2 linked regions of the Luteolibacter sp. LG18 genome follow. The protein of the gene in region 1 interacts with the protein of each later gene in a pairwise test. Links are inferred from orthologs where the notes say so. Each region holds a gene or a part of one and is shown on either strand. Other genes may lie near its edges.

Evidence for each region. Proteins that work in one complex are often made in the same cells at the same time.
Region 2: the proteins of llg_RS10340 (region 1) and grpE interact in binary tests that used the Escherichia coli proteins (3 or more experiments, as listed by UniProt). The link is inferred for Luteolibacter sp. LG18 from one-to-one orthologs.

What each region holds. Positions count from the first base shown.
Region 1 is NZ_AP024600.1:2,470,912-2,478,337, forward strand. The notes cover bases 1,952-4,818. They hold llg_RS10340 (Nramp family divalent metal transporter), read left to right. Parts: upstream 1,952-2,616; coding sequence 2,617-4,020; downstream 4,021-4,818. Other genes in these bases: llg_RS10335 (family 20 glycosylhydrolase), read right to left, coding at 1,952-2,411; llg_RS10345 (DMT family transporter), read right to left, coding at 4,049-4,818. In the rest of the region: more of llg_RS10335, read right to left, coding at 207-1,951; more of llg_RS10345, read right to left, coding at 4,819-5,002; llg_RS10350 (LuxR C-terminal-related transcriptional regulator), read right to left, coding at 5,175-5,981; llg_RS10355 (winged helix-turn-helix domain-containing protein), read left to right, coding at 6,275-6,640; llg_RS10360 (hypothetical protein), read right to left, coding at 7,081-7,426. UniProt on the Escherichia coli protein: H(+)-stimulated, divalent metal cation uptake system. Involved in manganese and iron uptake. Can also transport cadmium, cobalt, zinc and to a lesser extent nickel and copper. Involved in response to reactive oxygen.
Region 2 is NZ_AP024600.1:2,004,725-2,012,035, forward strand. The notes cover bases 1,758-4,509. They hold grpE (nucleotide exchange factor GrpE), read left to right. Parts: upstream 1,758-2,733; coding sequence 2,734-3,285; downstream 3,286-4,509. Other genes in these bases: llg_RS08380 (autotransporter domain-containing protein), read left to right, coding at 1,758-2,622; dnaJ (molecular chaperone DnaJ), read left to right, coding at 3,307-4,464; llg_RS08395 (RsmE family RNA methyltransferase), read left to right, coding at 4,478-4,509. Outside these bases: more of llg_RS08380, read left to right, coding at 1-1,757; more of llg_RS08395, read left to right, coding at 4,510-5,188; llg_RS08400 (hypothetical protein), read left to right, coding at 5,237-7,311. UniProt on the Escherichia coli protein: Participates actively in the response to hyperosmotic and heat shock by preventing the aggregation of stress-denatured proteins, in association with DnaK and GrpE. It is the nucleotide exchange factor for DnaK and may function as a thermosensor.

The DNA of each region.
Region 1 (7,426 bases):
CGCAGCCTACGCGCCGGGATCGATTCTTTGATCAAGGAGTAGGGACATTCCTGTCCCGTTCTTTGAACTCTTGCCAGCGAAGCTGGGTATCGATTTGAAAACGGGACAGGAATGTCCCTGCTCCTTGGCACGGATGGCTCGCTCGGCTGATTCGAGCGAGCCCCCCGTGCTCCGCCGCGAGGGCTCACAAGCAAGGAATGCTTGTGCTACTGAGCCTTCTTCAACAACACGACCCCGTTGGAGTCGCTGCCTTCGTCGCCGTAGATGGCGGCGCGGATCTTGAAGGCGGCGCCGGTTTCGTAGCGGTCGATCTTGAGACGATAGACGTTCTTGTCGTTCGTTGCGCCGGTGGTGCCGTGGTGGATGTCTTTCGCCACGCTGTCCTGGTTGAGGAAGACCTCCACCGAATCGATGTCGAGGCGCTGCTTGCCGCCGGTGAACTGGAAGGTGACCTCGTAGGTGCCCGCCTGGTTGATCTTGCCGGTGGCGTCGAACTCGACGGTGAGCGGCTTGCGGTCGCCGACCTTGCCGGACTTCCACTCGCCGATGGGTTCGCCGGATTTCGCGAAGCGGTTGTCCGCGGCCTTCGCTTGGAACGGCAGGCTGATGTGGCCGTCCGAGTTCACCGCCACGGCGCGGAAGTCGGATTCCTTCTCCACGGTCACGGGCTTCGTGTAGGCGGGGGAGTAGGCGAGCGGCCAATTGCCATCGGTGGTGTAGCGGATGCCGCCGCCTTCCACCTGGGAAACGGCGGTGGCGGTGAGCTTGCCATCGCTGCCTTTGGCGAAGGTCACCTGCGGGATCGGCAGGCGGTGGTTCCATCCGGCGGCGGCGTAGCGGGCATACTGGCGGGCCATGCGGGCGGAGAAGTCCTTCCAATCGCGGCCGGCCTTCGGCGTCCACGTCACTTCGGCCAGGGCGGCGGCGCGGGGTAGCATGAGATACTCCAGGTAACGCGCCGAGCGGTTCTCATCGAAGGGCGTGGTATCGGCGAGGAAGGGCTTGTGCAGGAACTGGTCGCTCCACAGGCAGCCCTCGGCACCGAGCACGGTCTTTTCCTGCTGCGGGGTGAGGCCCGCCGGGGTGGGGTGCCAGTCGTAGGCCTGCTGGAGGGAAATCGGCGGCAGCCAGCCCGCGCCGGGCACCTCGCCGGGCTCCTTGCTTTCCGGCACGTCGAAGTAGCAGCGGTCGGTGAGCGCGAGCACCAACGGGTTGCCCCGCTTCGCTCCTTCGGTCACGGCCTTCGGGTCGTGCCACGGCATCAGGCCCGCGGTGGTGGACACGCCGCAGCCGAGGATCTCGTCCCAGCCGAGGATCTGGCGGCCTTTCTTCTTCAGGTAATTCTCCACCTCGGTGGTCATCCAGCCCTGGAGCTCGTGTTCGCTCTTCAGCCCGAGCTCCTTCATCTTCTTCTGGCAATCCGGGCAGGACTTCCACTTCGGATACTTCGCCTCGTCGCCGCCGATGTGGATGTAGGTGGAGGGGAAGAGCGTGCACATCTCGTCGAGCACGTCGTGGAGGAACTGCCACGTCGTCGCCTTGCCCGCGCAGTAGAGGTCGTCCGAGATGAAGTGGACGGCGGGAACCTTCTGCTCCTTACCGGTGCAGGACAGCCACGGGTAGGCGGCGATGGCAGAGAGCGTGTGGGCGGGCAGCTCCAGCTCCGGGACCACGGTGATATTACGATCCGCGGCGTACTTCACGATCTCGCGGATGTCGTCCTGGGTGTAGAAGCCGCCCTGGCGGTTCGGCCCCTCGCCGCGGAAGGCTCCGATCTCGGTGAGCTTGGGATACTTCTTAATCTCCAGCCGCCAGCCGGCGTCGTCGATCAGGTGGAAGTGCAGCACGTTGAGTTTGTGCGCCGCCATGATATCCAGGTAACGGAGCACGAAGGCCTTGTCGAAAAAGTAGCGGGAGGAATCGAGCATCATGCCGCGCCACGGGTAGGACGGCTGGTCGTCGACGCGCACCGCCGGAATCGTCCACGCCTGGCCGGTGACCTCATGGTCCGAGTAAACGGCGGGCGGCAGGAGCTGGAGCAGCGTCTGCACGCCATTGAAGACGCCCGCGTAGGCCGGGGCGGTGATGGTGGCTCCGGCGGCGGTGACGGCGAGCTTGTAGGCCTCGTTGCCCGGGGCGGCGGAACCTTCCACGCGCAGGGTGATGGCGGGGCCGGTGGCCTGCGGCTGGATGGCGAGGCGCTGGCCGGTGGCCTTGAAGAGCTGGGCCGCGAGGATCTTCGCCGCCGGTTGGCTGGCGGCGTCCGCCACGATCACCGTCTGCGGGGTGAGGGTGAAGTTTCCGGTGTCCCGGGTCAGGGCCACCGGTTTCGGGATGACCAGCGGAGAGGGATCGGCGGCGAGTCCGGGCAGAACGGTGGCAAGAACGAGGAGTGGGAGTGCAAAACGCATGACGAGAAGGCGGTGATACAAAAAAGGAACGGCCACCAAACGGAGCAGCTGCCGCGGTCATTTCAACCTCTTCTTCATGGGCAATTCTGCCGACAAACGGGAGGAAAGAGGGGCTCGGTTCTCCTTTCCTCGGTTATGAATTTTAGCTTCGGCTAAAATATGGGGTTGATCCGTAAATTTTCAGGGGTAAGAAGTCCCCAGCGTCATGTCCGATCCGGCCGCCACCTTCGACACCGATTCCACCAGTCGTGAAGATACCCCGTGCCGAGGCCGGGGCTGGCGCCATCAGGGCCGGGAGAGCTTGCCGGAGGTCTTCCGCTCGATCCGCGTGCCGCAGAACGCCTCGTGGTGGCGGAAGTTGCTCGCCTTCGCCGGTCCGGGTTTCCTCGTTTCGGTCGGCTACATGGACCCGGGCAACTGGGCGACCGACCTCGCGGGCGGCGCGAAGTTCGGCTACACGCTGCTCTCCGTCATCCTGATCTCGAACCTGATGGCGATCCTGCTCCAGCACCTGTGCGTGAAGCTGGGCGTGGTGACGGGCCGCGATCTGGCCCAGGCCTGCCGCGACCATTACCCGAAGCCGGTGGCATGGGCGCTGTGGGTGCTGTGCGAGGCCGCGATCGCCGCGTGTGACCTGGCGGAGGTGATCGGTTCGGCCATCGGCCTGCAATTGCTCTTCGGCATCCCGCTGGTGACGGGCTGCGTGATCACGGTCGCGGACGTGATGATCGTGATGCTGCTGCAGAACAAGGGCTTCCGCTACGTGGAGGCGCTGGTCATCACGCTGATCCTGACCATCGGCGGCTGCTTCGCGGCGGAAATGATTTTCTCGAAGCCGGACCTCGGCGGCATCGCCCGCGGGTTCGCGCCCTCCGCCGAGCTGCTGCACAACAAGGAGATGCTCTTCGTGGCCATCGGCATCCTCGGAGCCACGGTGATGCCGCACAACCTCTACCTCCACAGCGCGATCGTACAGACACGCGATTTCCAACGCACTGACGAGGGCCGGGCGGAGGCGATCAAGTATGCGACCATCGATTCCACCGGCGCGCTGATGTTCGCCCTCTTCATCAACGGCGGCATCCTCATCCTCGCGGCCGCGGCCTTCCATTCGAAGGGCATGCACGAGGTGGCGGAGATCCAGGAGGCCTATCAGTTGCTCAGCCCGGTGCTGGGCGTCGGGGTGGCCAGCACGCTCTTCGCCGTGGCGCTGCTCGCCAGCGGCCAGAACTCCACGCTTACCGGCACGCTCGCCGGGCAGATCGTGATGGAGGGCTTCCTCAACATCCGGCTCAAGCCATGGGTGCGCCGCCTGATCACCCGCCTCATCGCGGTGGTGCCGGCCGTCGTGATCATCGCGATGTTCGGCGAAAAGCAGACGACCAACCTGCTGATCTGGAGCCAGGTGATCCTCTCGATGCAACTCGGGTTCGCGGTGGTGCCGCTGCTCATGTTCACCGGCGACAAGGTGAAGATGGGGCGTTTCGCCAATCCGCTGTGGATCAAGGTCCTCGCCTGGGTGTCCGCGGCGATCATCATCGTGCTGAACGTGAAGCTGCTGGTCGATTTCTTCGTGCCGGAGGCCTGGCGCGCGGCGATCGGGCTGTAGGTAGCACAAGCAGGAATGCTTGTTACTACTAAGGTGCCGGCGCGATCGACGGATCGTGCGGCGGGCGTCTCCACTGCATCAGCACGTTTGCGGCGAGGATCAGGGAACCGCCTGCCACCAGCGAGAAGGTCAGCGTTTCATTCGGATAGGAAGCCCCCACGAACCCACCGAGCCACGCGGGCAGCGCCAGCGCATAGCCCGCGGTGAAGACCGGCTCGATGGTGTAGATCAGTCCGGCCTCGGTGGCGGAAACGCGCGGCTGCCAGATATTCATCAACAGGTAGGCGCCCACCGAGCAGAACAACGCCAGTACCGCCACCAACGCGAACGCGGGCCACGAGGCTCCCGCGGCGATCATTGCGCCGGACGTGGGGGCCAGCAGCCACGCGATCGGGATGAACAGGAGGGCGATGGCCGTGCACATCACGAAGGTCACGGGCAGCCCGCGGTTCCCGTCGTAGCGCGGGTTTTCCAGCGTCAGGATCTGGAAGGTGAAAATGCACGCGCCCACCAGTGTCTCGATCTCGCCGCGTCCCAGCCGCAGGTCCCCGGGCTTCAGGCCGGCGAGGATCGCGCCGCCGATCATCACCAGCACGGTGGCCCCGACCACCCGGAGGGTCGGCCATTGGCGCAGCCGCAGGCACGCCCACAGCGGTAGGATCACGCAGTAGGCCTGCGTCAGGAAGGCGGAGGTGGAGGCGGCCGTGTAGGCCAGCCCATCCGCCTGCACCGCCATGCCAAAGCCGCCCCACAGCGCGAGCAGCAGCCCTTGGCGGAGTTCCCGGCGGGTCGGCCGCACGCGGTGGAGCAGCGGCAGCAGGATCAGCGCGCCCAGCCCGAACCGCCCGACCTGCATCCAGGCCGCGAGGAAGGCGCTCGAAGCCTCCGGAATGCGGAGCGTCTGCTCATAGTGCAGCGCCTTCACCACGGGGAAACTCAGGCCCCACAGCGCGCAGGCGACGATCAGGAACAAAACGGGCATCTCGGCCCGAAGGTAGGCCTGCCGGGGAATGCTGGCCAGCAACATCCGGAAGCCCGCCGCCTTCCCCCGACCCGCTGTCTGTCATGAGCACCGGGCCGGAGGGTTTCGGCGGGTCACTCGACCTGCGTGGGTGGAACTACCGGGAACCGCCGGGATCGCCAATTCCCCAAAACTAGGGGGTATCCCGGCCATCTCCCACCCGGAAGCGGGCAAGCAGTTCCGGCGTGGAGCGCACGCCAAAGTGGGAGAACAGCGTCTTGATGTAGTCGTTCACCGTGTGCACGGAGAGCGTGAGATCCGCGGCGATCTGCTTTCGCGAGCGGCCATGCAGGAGGTGCGAGAACACCATCCGGCAGCGAGGGGAAAGGGCCGGCAGCGACCGGGATTCCTCCACCGGCAGCCCCTCGATGTGCAGCCAATCGACCTCCGAGAGCAAGATATGCGCAATCTTCGATTCGCGCTGGGTGAACGCCGGCTGATCCAGTTTCCGATAGATGCCCACCGAACTCATCGCCCCGCGTTCCAGCGGGCGGAACGAGAGGATCAGCGGGCCGAGCCCGGCGTCTTCCCATAACTGGCCGACCGACGAGCCGCGGAAGCGCTCGTCCGAGACGATCTGTTGGCGATGGCGGGTCAGGTGGCCGCCACCGGCCTCCAACTCCAGAATGAAGGGCATGGTCATTTCGCCGCTTTCCGGATGCTCCACCGCCATCAGATAGGGTGGCAACTGGTCCGGGCGGAGACCACCCGTCTGGTGATAGAGATAGACCGGCTGCTGCCCGGGGATCTGGGAGGGTGCGGCGGCCCAGACCCAGGCCTGGGCCTCGATCATGCGGCACAGCCCTTCCATCAGGCGCTCGCGCTTGCGGTTCACCGGCCCTTGATCCGTCGCCACTTCCGCCAGCAGACGGACAATGGCACGCACATCCCCGTCGTCCAGCGGTAGATCCGGGTTTTCAGGATGTGAGGATGTATCCACGGGCGGGACCGTGTGCTAAGGATCAATGTTTGGGGAAATGTTTTTGTGCATGTGATGACAACTTTTTTCGGTCTGCGCTGGAGGTGGTTTTCTGAATAGCTTGGGGATTGGGTTGTGATGTTGATTTTCAGTTTGTTGTGGTTGTTTATTGGTAATCCAATAGTTACCGATCATAGGCAATTGAATAGGTAAAACAGCGATTACGGGAGATGCATGCTGCATCTAATATTACTCATCGCGGTTACGGTATTGCCAAGTCAGGTGATAACACCTAGCCTTTGGGGAGAGTGGAGATGAGCGGTACGAAGACCAGATTGCGGGCAGGCTTGAAGGAGCAGGGAAAGGCGATTGCCGGTGCCCGCAAGCCGCTGGCCCTCGGCCATCCGGTGCGCTGGGCCCTGATTCGGGAAATCGCCACCCATGGGGCGCTGCCGGTGAAGGAGCTGGCGCTGCGCCTCGGTGTGGACCGGCCGGCTCTTTCGAGCCATCTACCGCAGTTGCTGGAATGCGGAATCGTGGACGTGTTTCCTGATCCAGGTGGCGACGCGCGTCGCCGCTGCATCGGCCTCGCCGCCACGGCGGTCTGCCATCAGAACGGCCACGGCCTGGAAGTGGACTTCGGCGAAATGGTGGTGCGCTTCGGAGAGAAGGAGGGGTGAGGTTCCTGCCCCGTCATGTCACGGTGTTCCGATTCCTTCGTCGCCGTGCCACTTCAAGGAAGGCGATCCCTGCGAGAAATAACGTGGTGATCAGCCAATGGGGTACGAACAACGAAGCCCAATTGGAGCCCAATTGAACTGAGCAACCTCCCAACCATGGAAAGCCGGTCATGTGGCGTGAGACGATCGTGTCTTGGTCCCAAGTGAGATCGTCTTCGGGCAAGCAACGGCTGGTTCCTGCCCTCCAAGCACTCGGTGGAAGCGACAACATCTTCGCGTAAAAGCGGCAGTCCACCTGTCCGATTGTGAGATGGGTTCGGCCGATTTGCATCCACGCACACGAATCCATCCGGATGGAGTCCCACCAGCTTCCGAGCAGGCAAGCGAGGACCACCAGAAGTAAGAGACCATGGCGGGATTGATGAGGCTGGAGCACGTGGTCAGTCCTCCCAGGCCGGTGCGGCCTCGGTCTTGGCCTCGGCAAGGACATCGAGGGTGCCGTGTTCCGCGCACCATTTCTCGATGTAGGACCAGTCGAGGGCGGTTCCTTGGACTTGCAGCACCGCGACGGCATCCGCGAAGTCCTTGGGGCGCTTTGCGCCGTTGGCCCAGCGCAGCTTCTGAACGATCACGTCCTCGGCGGTGGGTAGCCAGACGCTTGATCCGGGGAAGATTTCGATGAAACGACGGCGTTCGAAGCGCGACTGGTCGTGGGCGTCATTGCTGAGATGGAACAGCTCGATCTGAAACAGGCTGTCCTTCACCCGGAGAAGTTCCTTGCGGGTG
Region 2 (7,311 bases), 470 kb from region 1 along the record:
GCCGGAAACGGTTCGACCGTCAATACCCTCACCACCTACGATGTGCTCACCTCGCTTCCCATCGCCGGCGGATCGATCACCGGCAGTGTCCACGGCGTCAGCGGAGGCAACGGTTTGATAGTCACCAACACCTCGCTCGGCACGATCACCGGCAACGGTGGCAACGGTATCCTCGCCTTGGATTCCGCGAACATCATCAACGATAGCACGGCCTCGATCACCGGCAGCGTCGGCGGCATCAACGCCCAGAATTCGCTGATCTTGAACAACAGCGGCTCGGTCACCGGCAACGGCGGCGACGGGGTCCACGCCCAGGACAGCGGTTCGGTGACGAACAACCTCGGGGCCACGATCAGCGGCACGGTCGCCGGCGTCTGGCTCGATGATTCCGCCACCGTCGTCAACAACGGCACCATCACCGGCGGCACCGGCGACGGCGTGCGCGTCAGCGACAACTCCACGGTGACGAACACCGGCTCGATCAGCGGCACCACGGGTATCCAGGCCTTCGCGGGCGGGGGCACGTTCTCGCTGACAAACTCCTCCACCATCACCGGCACCGGGGGCACCGCCATTGATGGCGCGATCAGCGGCATCGACACGCTGAACCTGAACTCCGGTTCCACGGTCACCGGCGCGATCATCACCCGCGGCGGTGCGGATATCATCAACCTGACCTCCGGGGCCTCCAGCTCGCTCGTCAACGGCGCGATCAACATGGGCCTCGGCAACGACACGCTCAACCTGATCAACGGCCAGACGGCGATCGGCGGCGCGACGATCCGGGTGACCGGCCTGGTTTCCTTCACCGAGACCATCAACAAGTCGAATGCCGGCGTCGCCTTCCTCAACGGTGGAGCCAACGTCAACACCGTGAACATCACCGGCGGCGGGCTCTACATCAACGGCCCGGTCGATGGCAACACCACCTCCCAAGCCACCATCAACGCCGGCGGTTCCGCCCTCGGCGGCACCGGCACCTGGGACGCGAACATCGCCCTCACCGCCGGCGGCTTCAGCGCGGGCAGCGTGCCGATCACGCTCGATGCCGTGCCGACCAACGCGATCGGCCAGCTCAATCTGACCGGCAACGTGACCCACAGCCCGGGATCGTTCATCCGCTGGGACGTGGCCCCGCAGACCGCCGTGAACAACGGTGTCAACAGCGACCTCATCGTCCAGACCGGTGCGAACACCTACAACGTGAACGGCGCGAACATCCGCATCGCCGCCACCAACATCAACCAGGCGATCGGCAACGGCACCTACACGGTGGTCGACAGCGCCTCCGGCATCGTGAACTTCGGCACGATGGGAGCGCTCGGCGTGCAGTTCAACGGCAACATCGTGGACAGCGGCCCGTTCTTCGCCAGTGAGAGCGGCGCGAACGCCACCACCACCGTGCTCACGAATTTCTTCACCACCGCCGCGCTGGCGGATGGCGGGACGAACATCGTGCTCACCGTGCAGCACAACTTCGCCGGCCTGCCGGGCATCACTCCGAACCAGGCCTCGCTCGGCGCGGCCCTGGACGCCTCGGTGAATACCCCGAACCCGCTGGTGCAGGACTTCATCGCGGCGCTCGATTACTCGAACCTCGCCACGGTGCAGGCCAGCCTCGCCGCGATCGATCCGTCCACCTACCTGGCCCTCACCGCCTCCGTGGTGAACAGCGATTACACGCTGCACCGCCAGATCGGCGACCGCCTCGCGGGCCTGCGGGACAGCGATGAAGGCGGCGGCCTCTATCGCACCCAGGTCAGCGCGAAGGGTGGCATGGCTCCCTCGGCTCCGGCGTCGGTTTCCTCCAGCGGTCCGTTCAATGTCTGGGGCGGCCTGTCCTATGACTGGCAGGACTACAGCGGCCCGACCTCGCTCTCGGATTACGATGGCAACGTCTCCGCGTTCACCGTGGGCATCGACTACCGCGTTTCGCCGAACTTCGTGATCGGCGCGCTGCTCAATGGCTCGAAGAGCGATCTCGATTACACCGGCGGCAGCTCGGATATCGACAGCCTGCGCGGCGCGATTTACGCCACGCTCGGCGGCTCCACCGGCTGGTACTCGGACGCGCTCGTCGGCTACGGCAATCACAGCATCGATGCCTCGCGCTCGCTCGGCGGCGTGCTGGTGGGAGCCAGCGGCGCCAACTTCGATGCCAACAGCGTGCAGGCGCTGTGGACCGTCGGCTACACCTTCGATGCTGGTTCCTTCAAACACGGTCCATTCGCGGGCGTGGAGTACCAGAACATCGATGCGGACGGCTTCACCGCCGGTGGCCCGTTCCCGATCGGCATCAGCAGCTACAGCGTGGACTCGCTGCGCGGGCTGATCGGCTACCGGATCAAGGGTGCCTGCGGGCGCTTCAGTCCCTACGCCTCGGCAGCCTATGCCCATGAGTTCGAGGACGGCGGGAACACCGCGCTGGCCACCCTGCCGAACGGTGCTCCGTTCTCGGTGGTGGGTCCGGAGCTGAATTCGGCGATCTTGCTGACGGCGGGCACGGGCATCAGCCTGACTCCGGCGCTGATCCTGGACATCGGCTACCGCGGGGAGATCTCCACGGAGAGCGAGGGCCTGGATAGCCACGGCGGTTCGATCGGTCTGAACTACAATTTCTGATCCAACTTCTTGGATTCGTGACACCGGCCGCCGTCCCGCGAGGGGCGGCGGCCTTTTTTTCAGTGCCGCCCGGGGGTTGACGCGGGGGCTGGCGTCGATACAGGTAGCGCCATGAATTCCGACAACGACAAGGCCGCAGCCGAAACGGAGGTCCTCGAAGACGCCCCCGCCGCGACCCCGGACGTCGCTGCCGAAGCGGCGGAGCTGGATCCCTGGGAGCAGCTCGAGGCGGAAGCCGCGAAGTGGAAGGAAGTGGCGGTCCGCACCGCCGCCGACCTGGAGAACTACCGCAAGCGCGCCGCCCGCGAGCGCGAGGACGCCCTCCGCTACGCCAACCAGCGCCTGCTGGAGGAGCTGCTGCCGGTGATCGACAACTTTGAAATGGGCATGATGGCCGCCTCCAAGGACCAAGGCTCGATGATCTACATCGGCATGGACATGGTGCGCCGCCAGCTCTCCGACTTCCTCGCCTCGCAGGGCGTGGAGGAAATTCCGGCGGAAGGGAAGGACTTCGATCCGAACCTCCACGACGCTGTCACCGAGGAGGAAAGCGCGGAGGTGCCGGAAGGCCGGGTGCTGCGTGTGACACGCCGCGGGTTCCGCCTGCGCGACCGCCTGCTGCGCCCCGCCAGCGTCGTCGTTTCGAAAGCCCCTAGCGCCTGAGGAGCCCCAGCCATGTCCACCATGTCCGATAAACGTGACTATTACGAGATCCTGGGAGTGGCCCGGGATGCCTCGCAGGAGGAGATCAAGAAGGCCTACCGCAAACTGGCGGTGAAATTCCACCCGGATAAAAACCCGGGGGACAAGGAGGCCGAAGACAAGTTCAAGGAGCTCGGCGAGGCCTACGAGGCCCTGAGCGATGTCGACAAGCGCGCCGCGTACGACCGCTACGGCCATGCCGCCTTCGGCGGTGGAGGTGGTTTTGGTGGCGGCGGCTTCGGCGGCGGTGGTGGTTTCCACGATCCGATGGACCTGTTCTCGCAGGTCTTTGGCTCCGCCTTCGGTGGCGGCTTCGAGGAGTTCTTCGGGGGTGGCGGTGGCCGCCGCCAGAAGGGCAGCAAGCAGCGCGGCAGCGACCTGCGCTACGATCTGGAAATCTCCCTTGAAGAGGCCGCCCGCGGCGTCGAGAAGGAGCTGGAGATCGAGCGTTTCAACGGCTGCGACACCTGCCACTCCACCGGTTCGAAGGGCAGCGGCGGCACCCGCCCGTGCACGACTTGCGGTGGCCGCGGCGTGGTGGCCCGCCAGGCCGGCATTTTCATCCAGCAATCGACCTGCCCGGAATGCCGTGGCGCGGGCGAGGTGGTGTCCGATCCCTGCGGTTCCTGCAAGGGCGAGGGCCGTGTCCAGCGGGACAGCCGGATCAAGATCCGCATCCCGGCCGGCGTCGACACCGGCACCCGCTTGCGTTCCTCCGGCAACGGTGACGCGGGCGTCCGCGGCGGCGCGGGGGGCGACCTCTACGTCTTCCTCCATGTGAAGGATCACGACGTTTTCGAACGCGATGGCTCCGACCTGTTCTGCGAGGTGCCGCTGCCGTTCAGCACGGCGGCGCTCGGCGGCGAGCTGAGAATTCCGACGCTCGATGGCCAGTCCTCGATCAAGATCCCCGCGGGCACGCAGGGAGGCACGGTGTTCCGGCTCCGCGACAAGGGGATGCCGGCGCTTTCCGGAGGCCGCCGTGGCGATCTCCACGTGAAGGCCCAGGTGGAGGTGCCGACGAGACTGAGCAGCGAGCAGCAGGACAAGCTGCGCGCATTCTCGGAGTCCATCGGCGAGCAGAATTCCCCGATGCAGGAGTCCTTCTTCCAGAAGGCCCGGCGTTTCTTTGATCTCTGATCCCGCCCCGGCCATGGCGCGCTTCTATCTTTCCCCGGACTCGTGGAACGAGGAGGCGTGGCTGGCCGGAGACGAGGCGAAGCATCTCTCGCAGGTGCTTCGCATCCGCGCCGGTGACACGGTGACGGTGTTCGATGGCCGTGGCCGCCGCGCCGAGGCCGTGGTCCGTGAGGTGGCCCGGGACCGGGTGGGCCTCGCGCTGGGTGAAACCCGGACCCTGCCGCGGATGCAGCCCGCCATGGTGCTGGCGATCGCCATTCCGAAGGGCAAGACGATGGACCTCGTCGTCCAAAAGGCCGTTGAGCTCGGTGTGGCCGCGATCCAGCCGCTGGTGACCCGGCGCACGATCGTCCAGCCAGGCGATGGCAAGGCGGACAAGTGGCGGCGGGTGGCGCTGGAAGCCTGCAAGCAGTGCGGCACCGACTTCCTGCCGGAGGTCGCCGAACCGTTGGATTTCATGAAGTGGCTGGCGGCTCCGCCGGAGGGGCTGCGCCTGATCGCCTCGTTGGCTCCGGGCGCTCGCGAGATGCGTCATGTGGTCCGTGGCGCGGGCGAGGTGCCGGTGGTGACCACGTTGGTGGGGCCGGAGGGGGATTTCACTCCGGAGGAAACCGCCGCCGCGCTGGGGGTCGATTTCAAGCCGGTCACGCTCGGGCCGACGGTGCTGAGGACGGAGACGGCGGCGCTTTTTGCACTATCTGCCCTCCGTTACGAGTTTGCCTGAAGGCCTAACTGCTATTGATTAGGCGGCTGCGACCTTCTAGAAGCCCGCATGAATTTCGTGCGCGGCGGATGGCTCGGATTGGCTCTGGGATTGGGGTGGATACCGGCGGCGCAGGCATGGACCGGCAATGGCGCGGCCCCCGGCACGGATGGCTATTCGGTGGACACCACCCAGCGCAACGACGTGGTGTCGTTCTGGCAGTCGGTCTACAAGGCGTCGGAGGGATATGAAAGCCGCATTGGTTGGACCGGTAGCTACACCACCGGCGCTCCCGGGACGGTGGCGGCGGCTTTTTCCGATGATGTCGAGAGGCGGGTGAACTTCGTGCGCGCCCTCTGCAAGGTGCCGGCTTCCGCCCAGCTCAATACTTCCTCCACCATCGCCTACACCGCCGGTGATGCCGCTGCCCCGTCCTTGAGCACGCTCAAGTCGACCGCCGCGCAGGCTTCCGCCATGCTCATCGCGCGGAATGGATCGAGCGCGATGAATCATTCGCCGGCTTCGAACCTGACCGGTTGGTCCGCGGTGGCATGGAATGGCAACCATTACGGAAACCTCGCCAATGGCTTCTTCGGCCCGGGTGCGATCGATGCCTACATGCGCGAGGATGCCGCTGGTGTGTCGACCTGGAACACGGCCGTCGGCCACCGCCGCTGGCTGCTCCGCGTGCAGTCCACGAATTTCGCCACCGGTGACACCCCGGGCCTGAAGACCGAGCAGTCCGGCGGTCCGAAGGCCCCCACCAATACCCTCTACGTCGCCCAGATTTCGGGGGAGTCCGACACCGGGGCCGCTGCCCGCTACGTGCCCTATCCGGCCGCTGGCTATTTCCCGGCACCACTGAACAGCCCTTACTGGTCGCTTTCGTATCCCGGCGCGACCTTCACGGCGCAGACCACCGTGCAGATGTATGACGCGAACGACGTGGAAATCGCGCCGGCCGCGGGCTGGGGTGTGTTCTCGATCACATCCGGCTACGGGGACAATTCCATCGTCTGGCAGGTGCCGGCGGCGGCCGCCGTGAAGGCGGTCAATTCCGACACCACCTTCAAGGTGAAGGTCTCCAACTTCGACATCCCCAGCGGGCATGTGGGCTCCTACACCTACTCGGTGACGCTCATGAATCCGGAGAAGCTCACGGATTCGCTGATCGTTTCGGGCTCGGCCACGCCACCGGCCACGGGATCCACCAACTACTTCTTCGCCCGTCCCGATTTTTCGGACGCAGTGGAGGTCGGCTGCTTCAAGGTCCAGCCGGCCACCTGGACGGAGGGGGCGGAGGACTCGCCCGCGCCGAAGGTGATCGACCGCACCACCAATGGTGCCGCCGCCCCGCTGATCGCGACGACCTATCACAATACTGGCGCGAAGTCCTTCCGCCTCACGATTCCCACGTCCTACGACCCGGTCGTGGGTGGGGCTCCGGACCAGAGCTTCGAGATCGACCGCGACATCGTTCTGGCTTCCGGCGCGAAGCTGAACTTCGCCTACAAGCGCGGGCAGATGACCGCGAACATGTTCATGAACGTCGAGACGTCCCTGGACGGGGGCGTGACCTGGAGCGTGCTCAACACGCTTCAATACAATGGCACCAACAACCTCGACGCGGCCTTCACCAGCGCTTCGCTCGACCTCCCGACCTCGGGCATCCTGCGGGTGCGGTTCCGGTTGTACTACACCCCCGCCACCGGCGGCACCATTTACACGGTGGGCAACACGCCGGGAACGACCACTGGCATCTACCTCGATGACATCAGCGTCACCAACTGCAAGTGGCCGGACAAGAGGGGAACCCTGTCCACGGTCTCGCCCGCCACGCAGGTGGCCTTCAGTTCCGCCACCGTGGGGGAAACCCTGGTGCCTGGCGACACCTGGTGGCTGCGCGCCCGCGCGATGATGGGCGGGCGGTGGATGGCTTACGGTGCCTACACCGCTGTGGTGCCGCAGCCGCCGCTGCCCTTGACCGGTCCCGCCGCGCCGCCGGTGGCCGGTGCCACCTACCTGTTCACTCCGGAAAATACGCCCACCAGCTACCAGCTCGAGGTGGCGCGGATCGGTGCCGGCACTTGGACGGAAGGGGCGGAAGACAGCCCGACCCCGCAGGTGATCGATGGCACGGGCAT